4 regions of the Virgibacillus sp. CM-4 genome follow, and region 2 is predicted to be linked to each of the others. Evidence: riboswitches for the same ligand, from Rfam matches in the RefSeq annotation. Region 2 holds a riboswitch; each other region holds the start of a gene.
The links. Region 2 has a riboswitch for thiamine pyrophosphate ahead of M948_RS31680 (YkoF family thiamine/hydroxymethylpyrimidine-binding protein). Riboswitches for the same ligand answer to the same signal wherever they lie in the genome.
Positions count from the first base shown of each region.

Region 1: linked by a shared signal. The riboswitch ahead of M948_RS28230 (lipoate--protein ligase family protein) and the one ahead of M948_RS31680 (YkoF family thiamine/hydroxymethylpyrimidine-binding protein) in region 2 are both predicted to bind thiamine pyrophosphate.
Region 3: linked by a shared signal. The riboswitch ahead of M948_RS26785 (thiamine phosphate synthase) and the one ahead of M948_RS31680 (YkoF family thiamine/hydroxymethylpyrimidine-binding protein) in region 2 are both predicted to bind thiamine pyrophosphate.
Region 4: linked by a shared signal. The riboswitch ahead of M948_RS41285 (3-oxoacyl-ACP reductase) and the one ahead of M948_RS31680 (YkoF family thiamine/hydroxymethylpyrimidine-binding protein) in region 2 are both predicted to bind thiamine pyrophosphate.

Region 1 covers NZ_AUQA01000002.1:1,005,381-1,010,542, reverse strand. The annotation lists gene M948_RS28245 (PTS sugar transporter subunit IIC) at 1-262, shown strand, start outside; gene M948_RS28240 (PTS lactose/cellobiose transporter subunit IIA) at 265-603, shown strand; gene M948_RS28235 (PTS sugar transporter subunit IIB) at 600-902, shown strand; TPP riboswitch at 1,006-1,116, shown strand; gene M948_RS28230 (lipoate--protein ligase family protein) at 1,245-2,063, shown strand; gene lipA (lipoyl synthase) at 2,056-3,000, shown strand; gene hprK (HPr(Ser) kinase/phosphatase) at 3,099-4,025, shown strand; gene M948_RS28215 (glycosyltransferase family 4 protein) at 4,262-5,162, shown strand, end outside.
Region 2 covers NZ_AUQA01000003.1:96,509-101,670, reverse strand. The annotation lists gene yidC (membrane protein insertase YidC) at 1-277, opposite strand, end outside; gene M948_RS43190 (hypothetical protein) at 217-597, opposite strand; TPP riboswitch at 818-922, shown strand; gene M948_RS31680 (YkoF family thiamine/hydroxymethylpyrimidine-binding protein) at 1,019-1,633, shown strand; gene M948_RS31675 (ECF transporter S component) at 1,626-2,207, shown strand; gene M948_RS31670 (ABC transporter ATP-binding protein) at 2,204-3,883, shown strand; gene M948_RS31665 (energy-coupling factor transporter transmembrane component T family protein) at 3,858-4,643, shown strand; gene M948_RS42815 (DUF1540 domain-containing protein) at 4,833-4,988, opposite strand; gene M948_RS31660 (CHY zinc finger protein) at 5,093-5,162, opposite strand, start outside.
Region 3 covers NZ_AUQA01000002.1:644,811-649,972, forward strand. The annotation lists gene M948_RS26770 (thiazole synthase) at 1-321, opposite strand, end outside; gene thiS (sulfur carrier protein ThiS) at 325-525, opposite strand; gene thiO (glycine oxidase ThiO) at 485-1,636, opposite strand; gene M948_RS26785 (thiamine phosphate synthase) at 1,620-2,234, opposite strand; TPP riboswitch at 2,328-2,439, opposite strand; gene M948_RS26790 (BCCT family transporter) at 2,584-4,122, opposite strand; gene M948_RS26795 (APC family permease) at 4,582-5,162, shown strand, end outside.
Region 4 covers NZ_AUQA01000008.1:73,648-78,809, reverse strand. The annotation lists gene M948_RS41305 (SRPBCC family protein) at 145-567, shown strand; gene M948_RS41300 (GNAT family N-acetyltransferase) at 848-1,303, shown strand; gene M948_RS41295 (VOC family protein) at 1,453-1,830, shown strand; gene M948_RS44080 (phosphatase PAP2 family protein) at 2,218-2,469, opposite strand; gene M948_RS44075 (hypothetical protein) at 2,641-2,799, opposite strand; TPP riboswitch at 3,078-3,178, shown strand; gene M948_RS41285 (3-oxoacyl-ACP reductase) at 3,321-4,073, shown strand; gene M948_RS41280 (LLM class flavin-dependent oxidoreductase) at 4,151-5,162, shown strand, end outside.

The sequences.
Region 1 (5,162 bases), on a different contig from region 2:
CCCTGTGATGTTAATTCCATTTATATTGATTCCTGTAACATTGACGATTACATCCTATATTGCATTAGCTACTGGTATAGTGCCAAGAACAGTGGCAATTCTTCCATGGACAACACCGCCAATTTTAAGTGGTTATCTAGTAACAGGCGGTAGCTGGCGTGGAATTGGGCTTCAAGTATTTAATTTAGTGCTGGCTGTTATCATGTATATTCCATTCATTTTAGCAGGTGCAAGAACCTTAAAGAGAAATAAGGGGGAATAACCATGACTACAAAAGAAGATGTACAGATGCTATCCTTTTCGATTATACTTCATGCTGGAAATGCAAGGTCATCTGCAATGGAAGCTATTTCTTTAGCAAAATCTTATCAATTTGCTGAAGCACGACAAAAAATAGCAGAGGCGGATGAAGAATTTACAGAAGCTCATCATATTCAAACGAAATTTTTACAGGAAGAAGCAGAAGGGAACCAAACAGAGGTTTCCGTCATTCTAATACATGCACAGGACCATCTAATGACCGCCATGACAGTAAAAGATTTAGCTAGTGAAATGATTGATATGTATGAAAAGATGCAAATCCTAGAGGAGGGAAACAAATGAAGATTATTTTAGTTTGTTCTGCGGGGATGTCGACTTCCATGCTTGTAAAAAAAATGAAACAATCAGCTGACGATAGAAATATAATGGCCGAGATTAATGCGGTAGCAGAATCACAATTAAAGAACGAGCTGGATGATCTTGATGTTGTATTAATTGGTCCACAAGTCCGTTATTTAGAAAAGAAGATTAGAGAGCAGTTGGAACCAAAAGGAATCGCTGTTGATGTAATTGATCAAATAGCTTATGGCATGATCCAAGGAGATAAGGTTTTAGATCAAGCCATCGCTTTAAAGAAATAGAAGAATAATAGAAATGAAGTTGTACGAAAAAAATTGCGCCTTTACAATTTATGGCAAGCTTGTTAAGCTGATTTTGTTGGTAAATTAAAACTAAATGGAATCTTTTCAACACTAGGGGAGCTATGTAAAGTAGCTGAGAAGAGCGTAGGAATCGTTTTGACCCTTCGTACCCGAACAGGATAATGCCTGCGTGGGAAAGTGTGGTCAATAGGGATACTTTATTGACTGCATTCACGACGAATGCAGTCTTTTTTATGAGGAAGTATCATGGTTTTCTTTCATACATGTGCACCTCCGGTTAGGCCTTTGTTGAAAAGATTCTTCTTATGGGAGGCGATTTTCGTGCAAGAAAAATGGGGATTTTTAGAAAATGTACCTCATGATGCTGCCATTAACATGGCATTAGATGAGGCATTACTTAATTGGCATCATGAAGGAAAAATACCGCCTACATTACGTTTTTATCAATGGATAGCCCCCACGCTTTCAATTGGTCATTTTCAAAAAGTAGACGGAAAAATCGATGTAGAAGGTATTCAAAACCATCAATGTCAATTTGTGCGGAGAATGACTGGGGGCAGTGCAGTTCTGCATGATGATGAACTAACGTATAGTATTGTAATATCTGAACAACATCCGGCAATTGCTTCATCGATTCGTCAAGCGTACTATGATTTGTCAAAAGGCATACTACGAGGCTATCAAAATTTAAACATTCCAGTTGATTATGCCGAATCGTTTTCAAAAGAACGGAGTAGTATTTGTTTTGAGAGACCCGCATTCTATGAAATGGTTGCAGATGGCAAAAAGATATCTGGTAATGCACAGACAAGAAAAAAAGGAGTATTGCTCCAACATGGTTCGATTCCGATATCGATGAATGTAGATATGTTATTCGATCTTTTTTTATTTCCTTCTGAACGTGTCAAGGAGAGAAAAAAACAGGCATTTTGGAAAAAAGCTACGACGATTAATCAGGTAACGCAAAGGAAACATTCCTATGAAACGGTTAAAACAGCTTTTTTAGAAGGATTCGGAGAGGGATTGAATATTGAACTTGAACCTTTTACATTAACAAAAAGCCAATGGAATGAAGTATACGATCTAGCAGAACGAAAATATACAGATAATACAATCAAAGGAGTTGTATCCCATGCCTAAAGATCAAACATATATACGAAAGCCGGAGTGGTTAAAAACAAAAATAAACACGAATAAATCCTACAGAGGATTAAAGAAATTAATGCGCGAAAATCGCCTGAATACAGTGTGTGAAGAAGCACGCTGCCCAAATATACATGAGTGTTGGAGTGAACGTAAAACTGCGACGTTTATGATCTTAGGAGATACATGTACAAGAGGATGCCGCTTTTGTGCTGTAAAAACTGGATTACCAAATGAATTAGATTGGGGAGAGCCAGAAAGGGTGGCTAATTCGGTTACCGTTATGGGGCTACGGCATGTTGTAGTTACAGCAGTGGCACGTGATGATTTAAATGATGGGGGAGCGGCTGTATTTGCTGAGACGGTACGAGCAATTCGAAGAAAAAACCCAGGATGTACGATTGAAATTCTACCATCAGATATGAAAGGGGACTACGAGAGTCTATATACATTGATGGATAGTGCACCAGATATTTTTAATCATAATATTGAAACGGTACGCAGGCTAACAAAACGTGTAAGAGCTAGAGCGATGTATGATCGGTCTCTTCAATTATTGGAACGCGTGAAGGAAATCGCTCCTAAAACACCGACCAAATCTAGTATTATGGTTGGTTTGGGTGAGGAGAAAGCGGAAATCATTCAAGCAATGGATGATCTTTTAGCGCATAAAGTCGATATTATGACAATTGGTCAGTATTTACAACCAACAAAAAAACATTTGAATGTTGAGCGTTATTACCATCCAGATGAGTTTGCCGAGTTAAAACAAATTGCACTTGAGAAAGGATTTTCACATTGTGAAGCTGGACCATTGGTTCGATCTTCTTATCATGCAGATGAACAAGTAACCCAAGCCTCGGCGCAACGTCGAATTAACTATATGAAAGGCTATGAAAAACAGGAAAAAAAAGAAGTAGATTTTACTTTCTAACATTTCCAATCCGTTATGAAACCTCCATTTCTTGTTTTTCGTATAGAAACATAATATAGTTAAAAGCTATAGTTGTAATAGAAATGGAGCGTATACAGATGAAGTCAATAACAATTAAACAACTAGCTGGTAGATTCAATCTGGAAATATTGGCTGGAGAGGATCAACTTGATCGATCCATTACCAAGGCGAGAACGCATCGCCCTGGGTTAGAATTTATCGGCTACTTTGACTTTTTTCCGATGGAACATGTCCAAGTGCTCGGACGAAAAGAAATTACGTATTTACATCAGCTGACACATGAGGAGCGACGATTACGAATTGGTAATATTGTAAATTACCACCCTCCTTGCTTTATCGTTACATCAGAGCAAGCTGGGCTGACATATTTAACGCAGTTTTGTAAAGAAGAGGGAATACCTTTATTACGAACGAAAGAGCCTACGTCAACATTTATCGAGAAATATGATGCCTACATGGTGAAGGCGTTAGCGCCAGAAACGGCAGTCCATGCGGTGTGTGTCAATATTTTTGGGTTAGGTATTCTAATTAGAGGAAAGTCAGGAATTGGCAAAAGTGAGATTGCACATGCTTTAATTGGCAGAGGTCATCGATTAGTAGCAGATGATATTGTTGTCTTGAAGAAGCTTGGTCCAGATACATTACTCGGAACACATAATCAAACGAATAAAGAGTTTCTCGCTCTCCGAAGTGTTGGCTTATTAAATGTAGTAAGGGTGTATGGGCAGAAGGCATTTCAAGAAGAAACGAGAATAGCCTTAGATATCAAATTAACCGAATGGGAAAAGGACGCACTGAATAATGAGTTAGAGGTAGAAACTGAATCGAGTGAATATATGGATGTGACAGTTCCTAAAATAGAAATTCAACTGCAACCAGGTCGAGATGTGGTTGGGTTGATTGAGGCTGCTGCTAATAATTGGTATTTGCAACAGCAAGGATATAGTGCTGCTGAAGAATTTATGGAACGATTAGATTTGGATATGGAAGACAATCAAGGATAAATCATTGCTGTCATTCGCTCAGCTTGATTTTTAACAAAGGAATCCCATAGGAACATTATACTGCAGTTGCATAGGTGAAAGGCTGATTTGTACGTCAGCCTCTTTTTTATAAGTTCAAACGTTTCTTCATAGACAATGATTTGCTAAAACCAACGAATATCCGCTATAATTTAACCAATTATGTAACCGACAATATAGGCAGCTAAGAATTACAGCAAAGATGCTAGGAGAATGATATGTTGAATGTTTTGGATTTACTAATAGCGTTTGTCATCGCAATCTTAACTGCTTTTCTAACAACCTACCCGGTAAAGAAATTTGCAACGCTTGTCGGTGCAGTTGATTTTCCTAATCACCGGAAAATACATACAAAGGTAACACCTCGACTAGGTGGCATTGCTATCTTTTTGGGGACAATAGCTGGTTTGCTCTATTTGCAGCCAGTGCATCCACATCTACCAGAAATTGCTGCAGGTGCAGTAGTAATTGTGTTAACAGGTGCAATCGATGATCGATTTACAATTCAACCTGTGGTAAAGTTAACAGGTCAACTAATTGCTGCATCGTTTTTAATATCTTCCGGTTTAATTATTGAAAGACTTACGTTACCTTTCTTTGGTACCGTAGAGTTGGGGTTTATTAGTGTACTCATTACGGTTTTGTGGGTGGTTGGTGTAACCAATGCAATTAATCTAATTGATGGTTTGGATGGGTTAGCGACAGGAGTTTCAACAATTGCATTAATTAGTATTTGTATGATGGCTTTTATTGATATGCAAGTAGTTGCTGCATATTTCTGTATCGCTTTAATTGGAAGTAATTTAGGCTTTTTATATCATAACTTTTATCCTGCCAAAATCTATATGGGCGATACAGGATCTAATTTTCTCGGGTATATGATTGCCGTTGTATCCATGTTAGGTCTCTTCAAAAACATTGCGTTATTTAGTTTTATCATCCCAATCATTGTTCTCGCAGTACCAATCTTTGATACATTATTTGCAGTTATTCGTAGAGCTTACAACAAAGAAAGTATCATGATGGCAGATAATAAGCATGTTCACTATCAACTCTTACAAGCCGGGTATAGCCATCGAAAAACGGTGTTGATTATTTATGCATTCAGTATCCTATTTG
Region 2 (5,162 bases):
GCTTCATTTCATTCATTTTCTCTTTCATCTTAGCGCCGCTTTTTGTTTGTTTTAATGATAAAGGCATTAAGAGCAAACGAATAAGCACCGTTATTAAAATAATGGATAGACCATAATCCCCTCCAAATAACACAGCTACATATTTCATGAGCCCGGAGAATGGATTGTCAAAATGAAATAATCCACTATCTGCTTGGCACCCCGTTAAAAAAAAGATTAGAATGATACCGACAATGGCATATTTTTTAAGAAAAGTGAGTATAAATTGACCTTGCATTGTTTTCCTCCTCGTTGTAATAAATCTTTAAAAAACGAGAAGGACTGCTGGTCTGTATCATCGTCTGGTGAAGCGATACGCTTCGTCTTTTTAACTAACCATTGCAAGATTTCTGCACATTCTCCTAGCAGTTCCTGCATTGGCAATAATCTTACCCGCTGATTATGATATTCCCTCGTTAATACATTGTTATTTTCCATTATACTTCTAGCATCGATAGCTAGAAATTGATATGTCGTGACAATCGTCAATAATAGACTTAAATACAGTGATAGCGGAGATACATCATTAAAAAGTTCATTTAACAACTCAATCGTCATTTATACTCACCTCCTTTTCTTGCTTAAATCTTTCTTAATTATAACACAGCTTAAACCTATTCCTAAGCCTAATACCTGATTACCATGATTCAACATGACCTGAAAAATTTTCCTGGATTTTTTTAATTAGTTAAAAGACAAGATAAAATCTAACATATTTACAAATGATTCGAATTCAACTATTCTAATAGATGGACATATAAAAACTGCATATCTATTTTTATTGCACTAGGGGAGCTATTTTAAGATGGCTGAGAGGAAAATGATCTGACCCTTAGAACCCGATCTAGATAATACTAGCGTGGGGAAGTGCAGTCGTTCAATAAAATGGAAAAGGCATTGCCTTATCATATTATTTATGAAGACTGCATTCCCAAGAATGCAGTTTTTTTGTGTATGTATCGATAAGGAGGAGATTACGTTGAACAACCAACCGATCACATGTAGCACAAGTAGGATTGCAGGCTGTACATTTGCTATTTATCCAATGACGGATCAATTCGTAGATGTTATTACAGCTTCATTAAAGGAAGTTGATACATCGAAGGTTTGGATGAAAACGACAGATGTAGAAACCTGTGTCCGAGGGAGAATATCTCATGTTTTTGATGTAACGAAGGCGCTCTTTCTACATGCGGCAAACACTGGTCGTCATGTAGTTTTCAGTGGCACCTATTCCATCGGCTGTCCTGGAGATTCTGATGGAGATGTTTATTTATCAGAGGATGATGAGCGGTTAAATACCAAATTACTAAAACGAATGAGCCAGGAAGTAGCTGGAAAGTTTTCATTGTATCCGCTAGGAGGCGGAAATTATATGAATATGATTTATAACCAAATCGAAGAAATGAAATTACATGGTATTGATGTTTCTTCTATTCACTATGCAACACGACTAGATGGCGATGGTGAAAAGGTTTTTGATGGCCTTGAACGCGTATTTACCAACATGGAAAATTTAAAATCTTCACATACTGTTATGACAACCACGATTTCTGCCAACAGCCCTTCAAAGAAGGAGAAAATAAATGAATAACTGGAAGTTGAAAGAAATCATTGTGATGTCCGTACTTGCCGTCGTGTTCGGAATTGTTTATTTAGCATTTTTACCAGTTGGAAAACTCCTCGTATCCTTGCTAGGACCAATTGGTTACGATTTTATATTTGGAATCTGGTTTATCGTATCTATCATTGCTGCCTATATCATTCGCAAACCAGGAGCAGCGTTTTTATCAGAGACGATTGCTGCTACCGTCGAAATGTTGCTAGGAAACGCGATGGGCCCGATTATTATTATTACAGGAATGATTCAAGGGTTAGGAGCAGAGGCTGCCTTTGCTGCCACTCGATACAAGCGTTATTCCTTATGGGTCCTTATGCTGGCTGGTATTGGCGCCGCTATCTTTAGTTTTGTATGGGGTTACTTTAGATCCGGTTTTACCGCTCTTTCCACCCCTTATATTGTAAGTATGCTGGTCATCAGAATGATTAGTGGTGCCATTATTGCTGGCTTAATTGGGAAAACCATCAGCGATTCCCTTGCCAAAACGGGCGTACTTTCCAGTTTTGCTTTAGGAAAACAAATAAGAAAGGAACGTTCCGTATCATGATTAATGTTTCCGAACTTTCTCTTTGGTTTGATGGAAATGATGAAAAAGCAATTATCCAAACGCTAAGTTTCCAATTAAATAAAGGGGAAGCAATGCTATTACTAGGCCCAAGTGGAAGTGGCAAGAGTACACTGACACGTTGTTTAAATGGGATATACCCTCGAGAATTGGAAGGTATGCTCAAAGGCGATATCCATATATACGATCACTCCATTCGAGAGGCTCATCCTGGTACAATAAGTAAACAAGTAGGAGTCGTATTTCAGGACCCCGAAACGCAGTTCTGTATGTTAACGGTGGAAGATGAGATTGCTTTTGGACTAGAAAATATTCGCACACCTTCCAACGAAATAGAAGCAAAGATCGATGAGGCATTAGAATTGGTTCAATTAAGCTCGTATAAGCATGCTTCAATAAATACACTTTCTGGTGGACAAAAGCAAAAGTTAGCACTCGCTTGCGTACTTGCACTACAACCAAATTATCTTGTTCTCGATGAACCAACTGCTAATTTAGATCCAAAATCAACAAAGGAATTTATTCAAACAATAAGACATGTATGCAAAGAACAGCAGATCGGGCTTATCGTTATTGAACATCAACTGGAAGGCTGGATTACTTTTATCAACCGTGCATTTATCTTGTCCAAAACAGGCAAAGGTATCTATGATGGTCCTCTCGTTAAACTTATTGAAACAAATAGAGAAATGCTTCAGCAGCAAGGGATTAGGCTACCTAAAATAACTGATCTTGTACTTACAGCTACCAGACAAAACAAGGCAAGTTATAAGAAGATACCATTGTCAAACGAGGATGTGTTATCATCGGTCACTATGGATGCCAGCTTCTTAGAAAGAAACCGTGTAGAGATAGCAAAGCCACAGAAAAAGAACGTTATTCTCTCTGCATCGGATGTGAATCTTTATAAAAACCAGCAGCGAATTCTAAACCAATTAACTGTCCGTCTATACGATCAATCCTTTGTAGCAATCGTCGGACCGAATGGAAGCGGAAAAACAAGCATGACGCGTTTATTAAGTGGAATAGACCAACCTTCCAATGGTGATATTCGCTTATATCAACGTCCCCTTAATGAATGGCAGGAGAAAGATGTACGAAAACAAATTGGATACGTTTTTCAAAATCCTGAACATCAATTTATCACAGATACGGTTTATAACGAGATTGCCTTTAGTTTACGACTAGGCGGTGAGCATCGAGAAAGCGTGATTCAGGAACAAGTTCAGAACACGCTATCACATTGTGAATTACAGGGTTCGGGGCATCTGCATCCCTATTCATTAAGTCAAGGACAAAAACGAAGACTGAGTGTAGCAACAATGATTGTGGATGATCAACAGGTCCTTTTCTTAGATGAACCGACATTTGGACAAGATGCTGCCTCCACTGCGAAAATAATGGATCTGTTGGAGCAAAGACATAGACAAGGCACTACGATTATCATGGTTACACATGATATGGATCTGGTTGATAAGTACGCTGATCGTGTGCTTGTTTTAGAAAAAGGGGAAATTGTAGCTGATCAATCGCCTGATCAATTATGGAAACAAGAAAAGTCAGTAATTAAACGATGGCATTTAGATTATCCCAATCGAATTCAATTGAAACAACAAATGGAGGAGGATCGCCATGTGTTCGTTTCTAAATCAACTTAACCCCAGTTTGAAAGCAATTACAGTTGTTCTCTTAGTTTGTTTACTGACGTTTGTATTCGACCCTTTTACACCATTAATTTACTGCATGTTCACCGTAATGGTTACCATTATATGTGGAAAAGTAGCATGGAAATGGTACACGCTTTATTTCTCGGTTATTTTTTTATTATCCTTTGGCATGCTTTGGACAACCATTGCGTTTGCAGATCAACCAACGAATCCGGGTGTCACGATGCACATTCTATTTTGGGATTTACCAAAAGAAGATGTAACAGTAGCAGCCGCATTAACATTACGAATGCTCGCCTTTGCTTCTTTATCATTTATGTTTATTTTTACAACAAACATGGTTGATTTTATTTTGAGTGTCATGCAGCAGTTCAAGCTTCCACCTAAACTTGCTTATGGCGTATTAGCAGGGTACCGTTTTCTACCATTAATAAAAGAAGAATTAATTCAAATCCGATCAGCGCATCGTATTAGAGGAATCCATCGTGCTAATGGCATCAAAGGTTCCATTCAACAATATAAACGATTTGCTATCCCCTTGCTGGCCGGGGCTATACGAAAAGCGGAACGTACCGCAATAGCGATGGAGTCAAAAGGATTTAACGGGGATCGAGATCGTACGTTTTATCGTCAATTTACATTGAAATGGAAGGATTGGGGTTTTTTAGGCATGATGCTAATCGTATTTCTAATTACCGTACTCTTTTCCATGAAGTTAGGATATTTCAGTTGGTACAAGGGACAGTTCTAGGGGAGAAAAGGATATTCGTTTTAAATTCTTCTGCATTTGGCCGCTCAATAAGCGATTGTTTGGCTTCATTGTAGGGAGAAATCACCTTAGAAAAAATTAATGTATAAACATGAATGAAATTGATTATTATTATCAATAATAATCATATTAAAAGGGATAACCTACCAAGGTTATCCCCCCAAACAAATTTTAAGATTCTGGAACAAAGGTTTTACAGTCGGTTTCTTTACTGGTGGACGCCTGCTTACCTTTATGACTGACTACATAAATGGCATCTGCATTACATTTATTCCCATTGCTCCAATACACACAGTTATTCACTTCACAAAGTACATCTTTAGCCAACGTATCACACCTCCTTAATGTATTAGGATTAACAATTAGGAGGTGATTGATACTTTAGTCTCTGTATATTCTTTCGATGCAACATACTGCGGCTTACATCCTTTTCATTCAAAGTATAAGTGATGATGCAGCTTACATCCTTCGTTAAACATAGATCCACAACAAGTACATTTA
Region 3 (5,162 bases), on a different contig from region 2:
CAGCAACGTTTTCTCACAGCCGATAACTTCTACTTTAATCATGTCACATAAACCAGAAGCCCGGGCTAAGCGGGCAATCCTTACTGCCTCATCGGCTGTTTTAGCTCCAGCAGTATTTGGTAGTAAATCATACTGCTGTAAATCTAATTCTTCCAATAAATTCGGCTCGTTTTCATCAAAAATGTTCATTCTTCTGACTGCAAAGGTTAGAATTTCTGTTTCGGATACTTGCACCGCCTTTTTTTGGCTTTGAAATGTCGGATACTTTCCAGTACCTAGCATCAGTCGAGAATGGAATGATTTTTCTCCAATCATTAACATGACTTATCCCCCTCCTACAAAATGAACGATTTCTATAACATCGCCATCGGTTAATGTTGTTTGGTTATATACGACTTTATTGATAATTTGTTGATTCTGTTCAACTACCACAAGCTTCTCTTGAATGTTAAAACGATTTAATAGATCACCGATCGTTGAATCCTTAACTACCTCCATTTGCCGTCCGTTCACGTGTATTTGCATATCTTACCCTCCCTTTCCTAAAACGTGCTGGTGTGAAAAGACGTTCGATCGAAGCTGGCACATAACGGTTTAAGACCATATCACTGACAAGTTTCCCTGTAGCTGGAGCAAGAAGAATACCATTCCGGTAATGACCGGTGGCAAAATACAAATTAGAAACATCGGGATGCTCCTCAATGATTGGTCTGCCATCTTTGGTACCTGGACGCACGCCAGTCCAACAGCTATGCAATTCTTCCTGCTGAAGGGATGGGAACAACCTAAATAGGCGATTCATTAACTCAAAAATGCCTCCTGTTGACGTATAGCTACTGCTATCGTAGTGATAACTAGTTGCTCCAATAATGTAGCGTCCATCTCGTTTTGGCACCAAATACAAATTGTGAAAAAATAATGTCTGCTCAATAGAGGGATCGCTTGGCTTGATGGCAAAACATTCTCCTTTTGTCGGGATCATCGGATTCTTTAAACCTGTTGCTTCAAACCACTTCCCACTATTCGCACCAGCCGCAACAACCACATGATCCGCTGAGATACCACCGTTCTCGAATTGGATATGAAAAACATCACGGACACGATCTATATTCGCAACGCGACAATTCTCGATTACTTGGCTGCCCATTCCTAAAGACGCCTGTTTAAAAGCTTCACATACAGCCAAAGGTTCCACATTCCCATCTTGCTGCATGTACAATCCTCCTACAGCATGCGTTAATGCTGATGTTCGTTGCCTAATCCCTCCCCCATCCAACCATTCCAAGCCTTCAAATGCCTTTTGTTTTGCTTGCAGTCTTTGCTTCTGTTCTTCATTCGTAGCTATCTCGAGCATACCGTTGGTGGAAAGCTGGATATCAATCCCTGATAACGAAAATAGTTCGTCGCTTAGAGATGCATACATATTTCTACTTGCTTGGCAAAATTGATAATACGTACCTTGCTGATCATTTTCTGTATGCACCCCAAGCATGCCCGCAGAAGCTTGTGTAGTTTTTCTTCCAATTCTATTTTGTTCAATTACCGTCGTTGCAACCCCACTTCTACTTAAATAGTAAGCAACGGATTGCCCAATAACGCCTCCACCTATAATCACTACATCAACGTGTTCCTTCATATCCGTTCACCTCCTTTCGAAATGACTTTACTGCTTCTAATGGATCAGTATGGCTGAAGATACCTGACATCACAGCAACCCCACCTGCCTTTGCTTGATATATATCATTTACCTTCCCGGTTGTAATTCCACCAATTGCATATACGGGAATATTCAATGCTTTCGCGACTGTCGCTAATTGTTTTACTCCCCTTGGCTTTACTCCCTTTTTGCTCGCTGTTGAAAAGACATGCCCATACAAAACATAAGCAGCGCCTACCTGCTCTGCCCTCTTGGCTACTTCAAGGGAGTGCGTCGATACACCAATTTGTAAACAAGGGTATTTTTTTTGGAGGCAGTCTACCTCTGGCAATCTATTTTCCGGAAGATGAAGCGTTGGTACAGCTGTCTCCTTAGGTAGAATCTGGTGGACATGAATAATTAGTTTTTCTGCTGGAAGACCTTGTGCAAGTAGTCGTTGAACGAACAAAGAATAGCCACTCTTGGTCATCTGTTTTTCTCTTAACATGATAGCGTCAACATATGGACTAATGCCCATTATTACCTGGAAAAGACGCGCTTCCTTCTGTGAACCACTCGTCACCGCAATTAATTTCATAACTCCCTTCTCCTTTTCATTAAAAAATGCCACTTTTCCAGCAAAGGAAAAGTGGCATGAATCGTTCAGCATATTCAATAATATCGTCGATACACACTAGTCATGTCACTTTCCTCCGCTGGTTCTTACCCCAGTTCAGGTTCAAAGGGTCTCCATGTCTCACATGTATCTCAGCCATTACGTAAAGGCACCCCTAGTGAAGCGTAATTTAATTATTTAATAGACATTTGTCTATAAAATACATGATTTTGGACTATTCGTCTACCAAAAACGACCAATTTTCTATTCTTCTTTCTGTTCTTTTATAAAAAAAGGAGCTGACTTAAAAACCAGCTCCTTCAAATCTGTGCTATTTGGTATAGCGTTGTTTCTCATCAATCTTTTGTTCTTTCGCAAGTTCACGACTTGCACGCGGAGCTGTCCAGAATGTGGTTAACATGAGTAAGGATACTGGCACAGCCGTAACGACGATAAAGGATTGCAACGATCCAACACTATCCTCACCAATAGTGATGAGTACAGTTGCGACAAGTCCCATAAGAATCGCCCAAAATACACGTAAGAATTTAGATGGATCTCCGTTGCCTGTGATCGCCATCGAAATAGTTAATGACATTGAATCGGTAGTTGTTAGAACAAATACAATCGTTGCCACTAAAAAGAAGAAACCGATAATTGTACCAAGCGGTAACTGTTCGGCGATAGCAATCATTGCTGCTGGAGGTCCAGCACTATTTAAGGCTTCAGAAACGGCACCAGGGTTATTCATTTCAGCAAAAATCCCTGTTCCACCAACGACAGTAAACCAGAATGTTGTTACTACAGGAGCAATTACCGCAACAGCAGTCACAAGCTCACGAATTGTACGTCCACGTGAAATACGACTAACAAACATGGCCATCATTGGACCATAGCCGATGAACCAGGCAAAGAAAAAGACGGTCCATAAGCCAAGCCAAGCTCCGTCTCCACGGAACGTATTCAAGGTTAGAAAGTCTTGAACATATAATCCAAATGATTGCACATACGAATCAAAAATGAATAGTGCTGGTCCTAGGATAAGGACGGCCACCATTAAACAAACTGCCAGTATAATATTATAGCTGCTTAATATTTGAATTCCTTTATGAATCCCTGTCGCAGCAGAAATCCCAGCTGCTAGAACAATGACGATAACAATAAGACATTGCACAGCTAAATTATTTGGTACACCGAACAATGCACTTAATCCGTAACCTGCTTGTAATCCAAGGAATCCAATTGGACCAATCGTACCAGCTGCCACTGACACAATCGAAAAGGCATCAACAAACGTACCAAGTGCACTTTTTCTCATAATTTTATCCCCAAATATCGGATAAAGCAACGATCTCGGCTTTAATGGTGCGTTCCGATGATAATGGGAGTACATGAGTACAATCGTACCTAATGTTCCTAAAATTGCCCATGAGACAAATCCCCAATCGACAAAACTTGCTGCAAGTGCAGGTACTACTGCTTCAGCAGTGCCAGCTTCAATTCCTGAGAAATGTGGCGGTACGGTTAAAAAGTGACTTAACGGCTCAGCAGCAGCCCAGAAGACACCACCCGCCGCTAGCAGCGTACACATGATAATCGAGATCCACTTGAACGTTCCGATCTCTGGCTTTTCTAATTTTCCTAATCGAATCTTCCCAAATTTGGAATAGCCTAGTATTAATGCAATAACTAAAGTCCCAACCATCAGAACTTGATAGATGGAGCCGAAATAGGTTACCGACCAGTTAAACATCGTATTAACTGTATTTGTAACCATTTCCTGGTTTATTAATGCAAGAATCACAAAGGCAAGTAGCGCCCCTCCACTTAGAAAAAGAACTGGCTTATCTATGGTTTGATCTTGCTTCATTCTATTCTTCAACAATCTGCTCCTCTCAATTCCATACAAAAAAATCTCACATAACCATCTACTGACTTTTCTTATGTTTACCTTTTTCGTCAGTTGTATGTGAGATTTAATAAGCATTTTAAATTAACATACAGCGTTTAAGGATACATTTTTTCTAAAAACCTGTCAAGTCAAGTGAATAAGAACTGCGTTCATAAGCGTCAAATAGGACTGACCAGGTGGGCATGTAAACGTCAGAACTCTTCTGTTTTGAGCAGTCTTTTCTCTTGAGTTGGAGCAGTGCTCTCTCCAGTTGGGGCTGGTCTCTCCTTTATATCTATAATTTTTAAACATTAACCTTATTATTTTTTGTAATGATTAAATTTTCAGAATATAATTGTATTCAGCTTTTTTGCATGCTTTAATAATACTAATACCCACTTAAGTTAAGCGCTTACAAAATTCGGGAGGAGAATAATGATGACCGAGCGTAAACAATTGAACAAAACATTAAAACCACATTGGGTGTGGGCAATTGCTTTTGGATCTGCTATTGGTTGGGGGGCATTTGTCTTGCCAGTAGATTGGATGTCATTGGCAGGACCATTAGGAGTTATTCTTGGATTTATAATTGGAGCAGTTTTAATGATTATTATAGGAGTTAGCTATGGTTTCTTAGTTGAAAAGCTACCGGTATCCGGAGGTGAATTTGCTTATGCTTATTACGGTTTAGGTAGGTATCACGCATTTTTATGCGGCTGGTTTTTAACACTAGGGTATATGTCTATTGTTGCCTTAAATGCCTCTGCACTCGCACTTTTAGGGAAATTTGTATTACCGTCTATTATTGAGCAGGGCTATATGTACAGTATTGCTGAGTGGGAGGTATATACTGGAGAGGTTATTCTTGCTTGTCTTGCTTTGATTGTCTTTGCATTTCTTAACATACGTGGTGCAAGTCTATCAGGCTTTTCTCAATTTATCTTTTGCATAGCATTAATAGGTGGTGTTATCGTTTTAGTAATATCTATGGTGCTTCACCCTTCAAGTTCTTTCTCATA
Region 4 (5,162 bases), on a different contig from region 2:
TATCATTTATACAGACGCTTCTATCATGTTTGAAAGGATAATAAAATAATTTAACGATCTTCAAAGTAAACGGATGTATTTCCTTAGATGAAAGCATTTGACTTTAAGGTTTTAAAATATTATTCATCATAGGAGTTGATTATTTTGGCTAATGCACAAGCAGTTGTTGCCTATCACTTTCATGCAACACCAGATAAGGTCTTTGATGCATGGGTTAATCCAGAAAAAGTAAGACAATGGATGTTCCCGAATGGCAATATGGTAAAATGTGAAAATAATCCTAAAGTTGGTGGCTATTTCATTTTTGTTGACCGCCGTGAGAGTGAAGATATTCAGCATATAGGGCACTATTTGGAATTGGAGCACCCTAAACGCATTAAATTTACATGGGCTACAGTGGACGACCTACCTGATGCAGATCATGTAACTGTTGAGATTAACCCTTCAGAAAATGGCTCAGAGGTAACTTTAACTCATGAGGTAGATCCTGAATGGGCAGAGTATATACCTCAAACAAAGAAAGCATGGACCGTAATGCTTGAAGCAATGGACAAAGTATTAAGTTGAAAAAATTTTAGTTAGGTAAATTATTCAATATTCATCAATTGGGCACTTTTCTGTAATAAAGATCGGCGCTCGTATTGTACATAAGGGCCATATTATGGAATAGAATATGGTATAGTTAAAAATCTAAAAAGTTCCACATTGTAATTTTAGACAATACTTGTTAAGGGAGGCGTTCATTATGGCAAACAAAAAAGCTTTTTTCAATAAGAACTTAAAGGGGACAACGCCTAACTAACAAATTTGGCTTAGCGTTTCCCCGAAATTTGAAAGGGGAAAATGTATACTTACAGGTAATGTGAAAATTGAAGAATTGAACGAAGGAAACTGGTATGAATGCTGTGATTTGAAATTACCAGAGAAACAAGCGGAGTATATAGAGTCAAATGCTATATCAATTGCCCAATCAAAGTTAGAACCGTCATTAAAACCTTTTGCAATTTATTTTGAAGATAAAGTAGTGGGTTTCCTAATGTATAACACTGAAAAAGAGGAACTTGATGGTTATTGGATATTTAGAATAATGGTTGATGAGAATTTTCAAGGTAAGGGTATAGGGAAAGCTGCAACAAAGTTAATGATTTCAGAGATGAGTAAGTTGCCAGATGCAGAAAAAATTGTTGTTGGTTATCATCCAGAAAATCAGGAAGCTAACCACTTATATGCCAATTTGGGATTTATTGATAATGGTGACCAATTTGGAAAAGAAATTGCTGTTACCAAATATATAAACGAGTGAAGTTAAATAAGGGGGGAGTCGTTTTTTTGGTTCTCCCTTTCAAATTTAATAAATAGGATATTCCAGAATCGGACATTTATACTTAATAAGCGCCAATATTGAATCAAAGGGGCAGATTCTTGAGTAGCGTTAGGGAGCGGTGATGAGGTATGAGTGTACTTTTTAGAGTTGAGTTGTATGTAAAGGATATTGAGCGATCCTTAAAATTCTATCAAGATATTATTGGACTAGAACTCTACGGCAGAAATGAACGTTCAGGTCGTTTCAACTACGATTGCTTTTCATTGTTAATTGCTTCCGAATCAATCCTAGAGGATGTTCATTTTTTTAACAGTAAAGCTAAAAGTGACGTTAAAGGAAATGGTTTTGAATTAATTATTGTTGTAGATGAATTGGAAAAAGTGTATCAGCGATGTCTTGATAGTAACTACCCAATTGAAGTTGATGTGGAAAAATACCTCTGGGATATGAGAGGGTTTAAGATTACTGATCCAGATGGGTACTTTTTAAGAATTACTTCTAAATGATGTATGTTTACATAAACAATACTAGCTAATAGAAGAAGAAGACTATTCAATCAACGGGCGCTAGAAAGCACCTTGAGAAACATAGTATACGGAATTGAAATAAAGGCTAATAAAAAATTTAATTTCGGTAAGAAAACATTCTTTATATTAATAAATGCCATTTTTGCTATCATATATTTGATAAAATACCCCCTCAAAGATGGGTGGCATGATGCCATAATCACCCAGGACTCCTTAAAAAATAAGGGTTTATAGGTCATGAGTTTGTCTCATGACCCTTTTTGACCTTATTTTGAGGGCATTTTTCATAAGGTTTCCAAACATTACTGAATCTTTTTTCGAACTGCAACTGTAGTATGAATTTGTTTTGTAGTTTCAATATCAAAATCAATTTTCTTTTGATCTACTTTTATTCAGGACTGTTTGTTCACCTTTTTCATAAATAGCTATTAGCTTACGCACAACATTTAACTTAGGTACCACTTTGTAAACAAAGACTGCGACTAAAATACTTATAGCTGCTCCAACAATGACATCAGCTGGATAATGAACACCAGCCCAAATACGTGAAAGTCCTACGAATATCGCTATTATAATCCAAAATATTCTCGATCTCTTTTTAAGAAGAAAGTTATACAAAATGAAAAGAATAATATAGTGTGGTCACTTGGAAAAGAATTATCTATTTCGTGATCTATTAGATGATTCACATGAGATAATTCCTCAAAAGGTGGATCATTTGAATATATTATTCCGGAAATTTTTCCGATTATTTCGGCTAATAAGTAACCGCAAATAATCATCATTCGATTATTTTTGCTTCTTGTAAACCAAAAAGCTATGACCTAGGGCTAATAAAAATACCATATATTCAGCAACGAACACTATAGTAGGATTAAGATACGTGAGATCCTTACCTAGATTATTCACCATTCTAAACAAGTCAATATTCATTTCACTTATACTCAAATACTTTTCCTCCTTATCTTAACTGAAGAAAAGTATATATGTATTCTATAATGTAATAAATTGGAATTTTTTATATTTCGCTTTCACTTTTGTAAGGCAATTATATACTATATTATAATAAAAAGTCCTCTCCGTTGGAGGAGGGGGGTTTGGAGGAGAAATTTATGTTATATGTACAGATTCACCATTTTAGAATAACAAAGTTATAGAAATACTTTAACTAACCATATATCCTTGACATAAATTTTTTAAAACTATAACATTTAATATAAATTAATTATATGCACTAGGGGTGTTATTTAACTGAGATGAGTATTACCTCAAACCCTTTGAACCTGAACTAGCTGAAACTAGCGTAGGAAAGTGTAAACTCTAATACATACTTAAAGAGCGAATTGTGCCTTATTTTAATATGTAGTTAATTGTTTTACGCAACTTTCCTGATGGAAGGGTGCGTATTTTTTGTTCTATTATAATTTATTATAAATTTCATCAAAATTAAAAATATAGGGGTTGTTATGATGACTAGAACAGTGTTAGTAACAGGTAGTAGTAGAGGTTTAGGGGCAACTATTGCAAAGACATTAGCACAACAGGGATTTCAAGTGGTTATCAATTACTATCAAAGCAAAGATGCTGCTGAGAAGCTCGTTTCTAAGATTGGAAAGGAGAATGCTATTGCAATTCGGGCTGATGTAACAAATCGTGAAGAAGTAGATAAATTGATAAAAAAAGCAACGGAATATTTTGGTCAAATCGATGTTGTAGTCAACAATGCATTAGTAGACTTTAAATTTGATCCAAACAAACAGAAACCCTTCACAGAACTCACTTGGGATGATTATCAAAAACAACTAGATGGTACTTTAAAAGCAGCATTTAATGTAGTTCAAAGTGTCATACCTCAATTTATTGAACGACAAAATGGAAGTATTATAGGTATAGGTACTAATTTATATCAAAATCCTGTTGTACCCTACCATGAATATACAACAGCTAAAGCTGGATTAATAGGTTTCACACGTAATATCGCTTCTGAATTAGGATTATATGGTATAAAAGCGAATGTAGTTTCAGGTGGATTATTAAAAACGACTAACGCCAGTGGTGTTACAACACCAGAAGTATTCGATTTAATTGCTCAAACAACGCCATTGAAGAAGGTGACCACACCTCAAGATGTAGCCGATATGGTCGCTTATTTATCATCGGAAAAAGCGAACGGTATTACAGGTCAAAATTTCACAGTAGATGGCGGTTTGACAATGAACTAATAGCTTAAATTACCATAGATAATCTTTCAAAAAAAGAAGTATACAAGACAATTAATAATTATCTTGAGGTGTAAAAAATGACAGAAACGAAAGAAAAACAACTACACTTAGGTGTTTTGCTGTATGGTTGTGGACACCATCAAGCTGCTTGGTTAATGCCTGACTCAAGCGTTGAACGTATTGGAGACATTTCTTATTATCAAACATTAGCACAGTTAGCGGAAAAAGGTTATTTTGATGCAGTATTCTTTGCTGATAATCAATCATTTCAAGGTAAAGATTCTAGTGATATGCCAGCATTTTGGTTTGATCCAGTAGTCAATTTAACCGCTATTTCTCAAGTGACAAATCATGTGGGATTAGTTTCAACAATTTCAAGTACTTTTTCTAATCCTTTCACAGCTTCACGACAATTATTAAGTTTAGATCATATTACAAAAGGACGTGTTGGTTGGAATCTCGTTACGTCCATGACTGATTTAGAGGCGTTAAATCACAGTATGGAAGAACTACCTTCCCATGACAAACGCTATGAAAAGGCAGATGAATTTGCTGCTTTAATGAATAAGTTATTTCTTTCATGGGACAGCGGTGAGTTTCTTCATCATCGAGAAAAAAGAAAATTGATAAATCCTTCAAATATTCAGCCTTTTAAACACGATGGTACCTATTTTAAAGTGTATGGTCCATCCACTACGCCAAAAAGTCCGCAAGGCAAACCAGTATCAATGCAAGCTGGGGCATCTAAACAAGGCATTGCATTAGCCGCAAAATATGCCGATGCAGTCTATTCAGTGTCGTGGAACTTAAAGCAAGCAGAAAAATTTCGCGACAAATTAGTCGAACAAGTTAAACAAAGCCAAGACAGTAATAGACATATTAAAATATTTCCTGGCTTAGTAACCTATGTAGGTCATACTCATGAAGAAGCTTTAGCCAAAAAAGCAGCATTAGATGAGCAATTACCTCTTGAAACAGCCCTAAAGCGGTTGAGTTTCTTTATTCAGCAAGACTGCATGAATTGGGAGATTGATAAAGAAGTACCTCAATTACCCCCAGTAGAAGAATTCACTGGTCCAGTTGGACGTT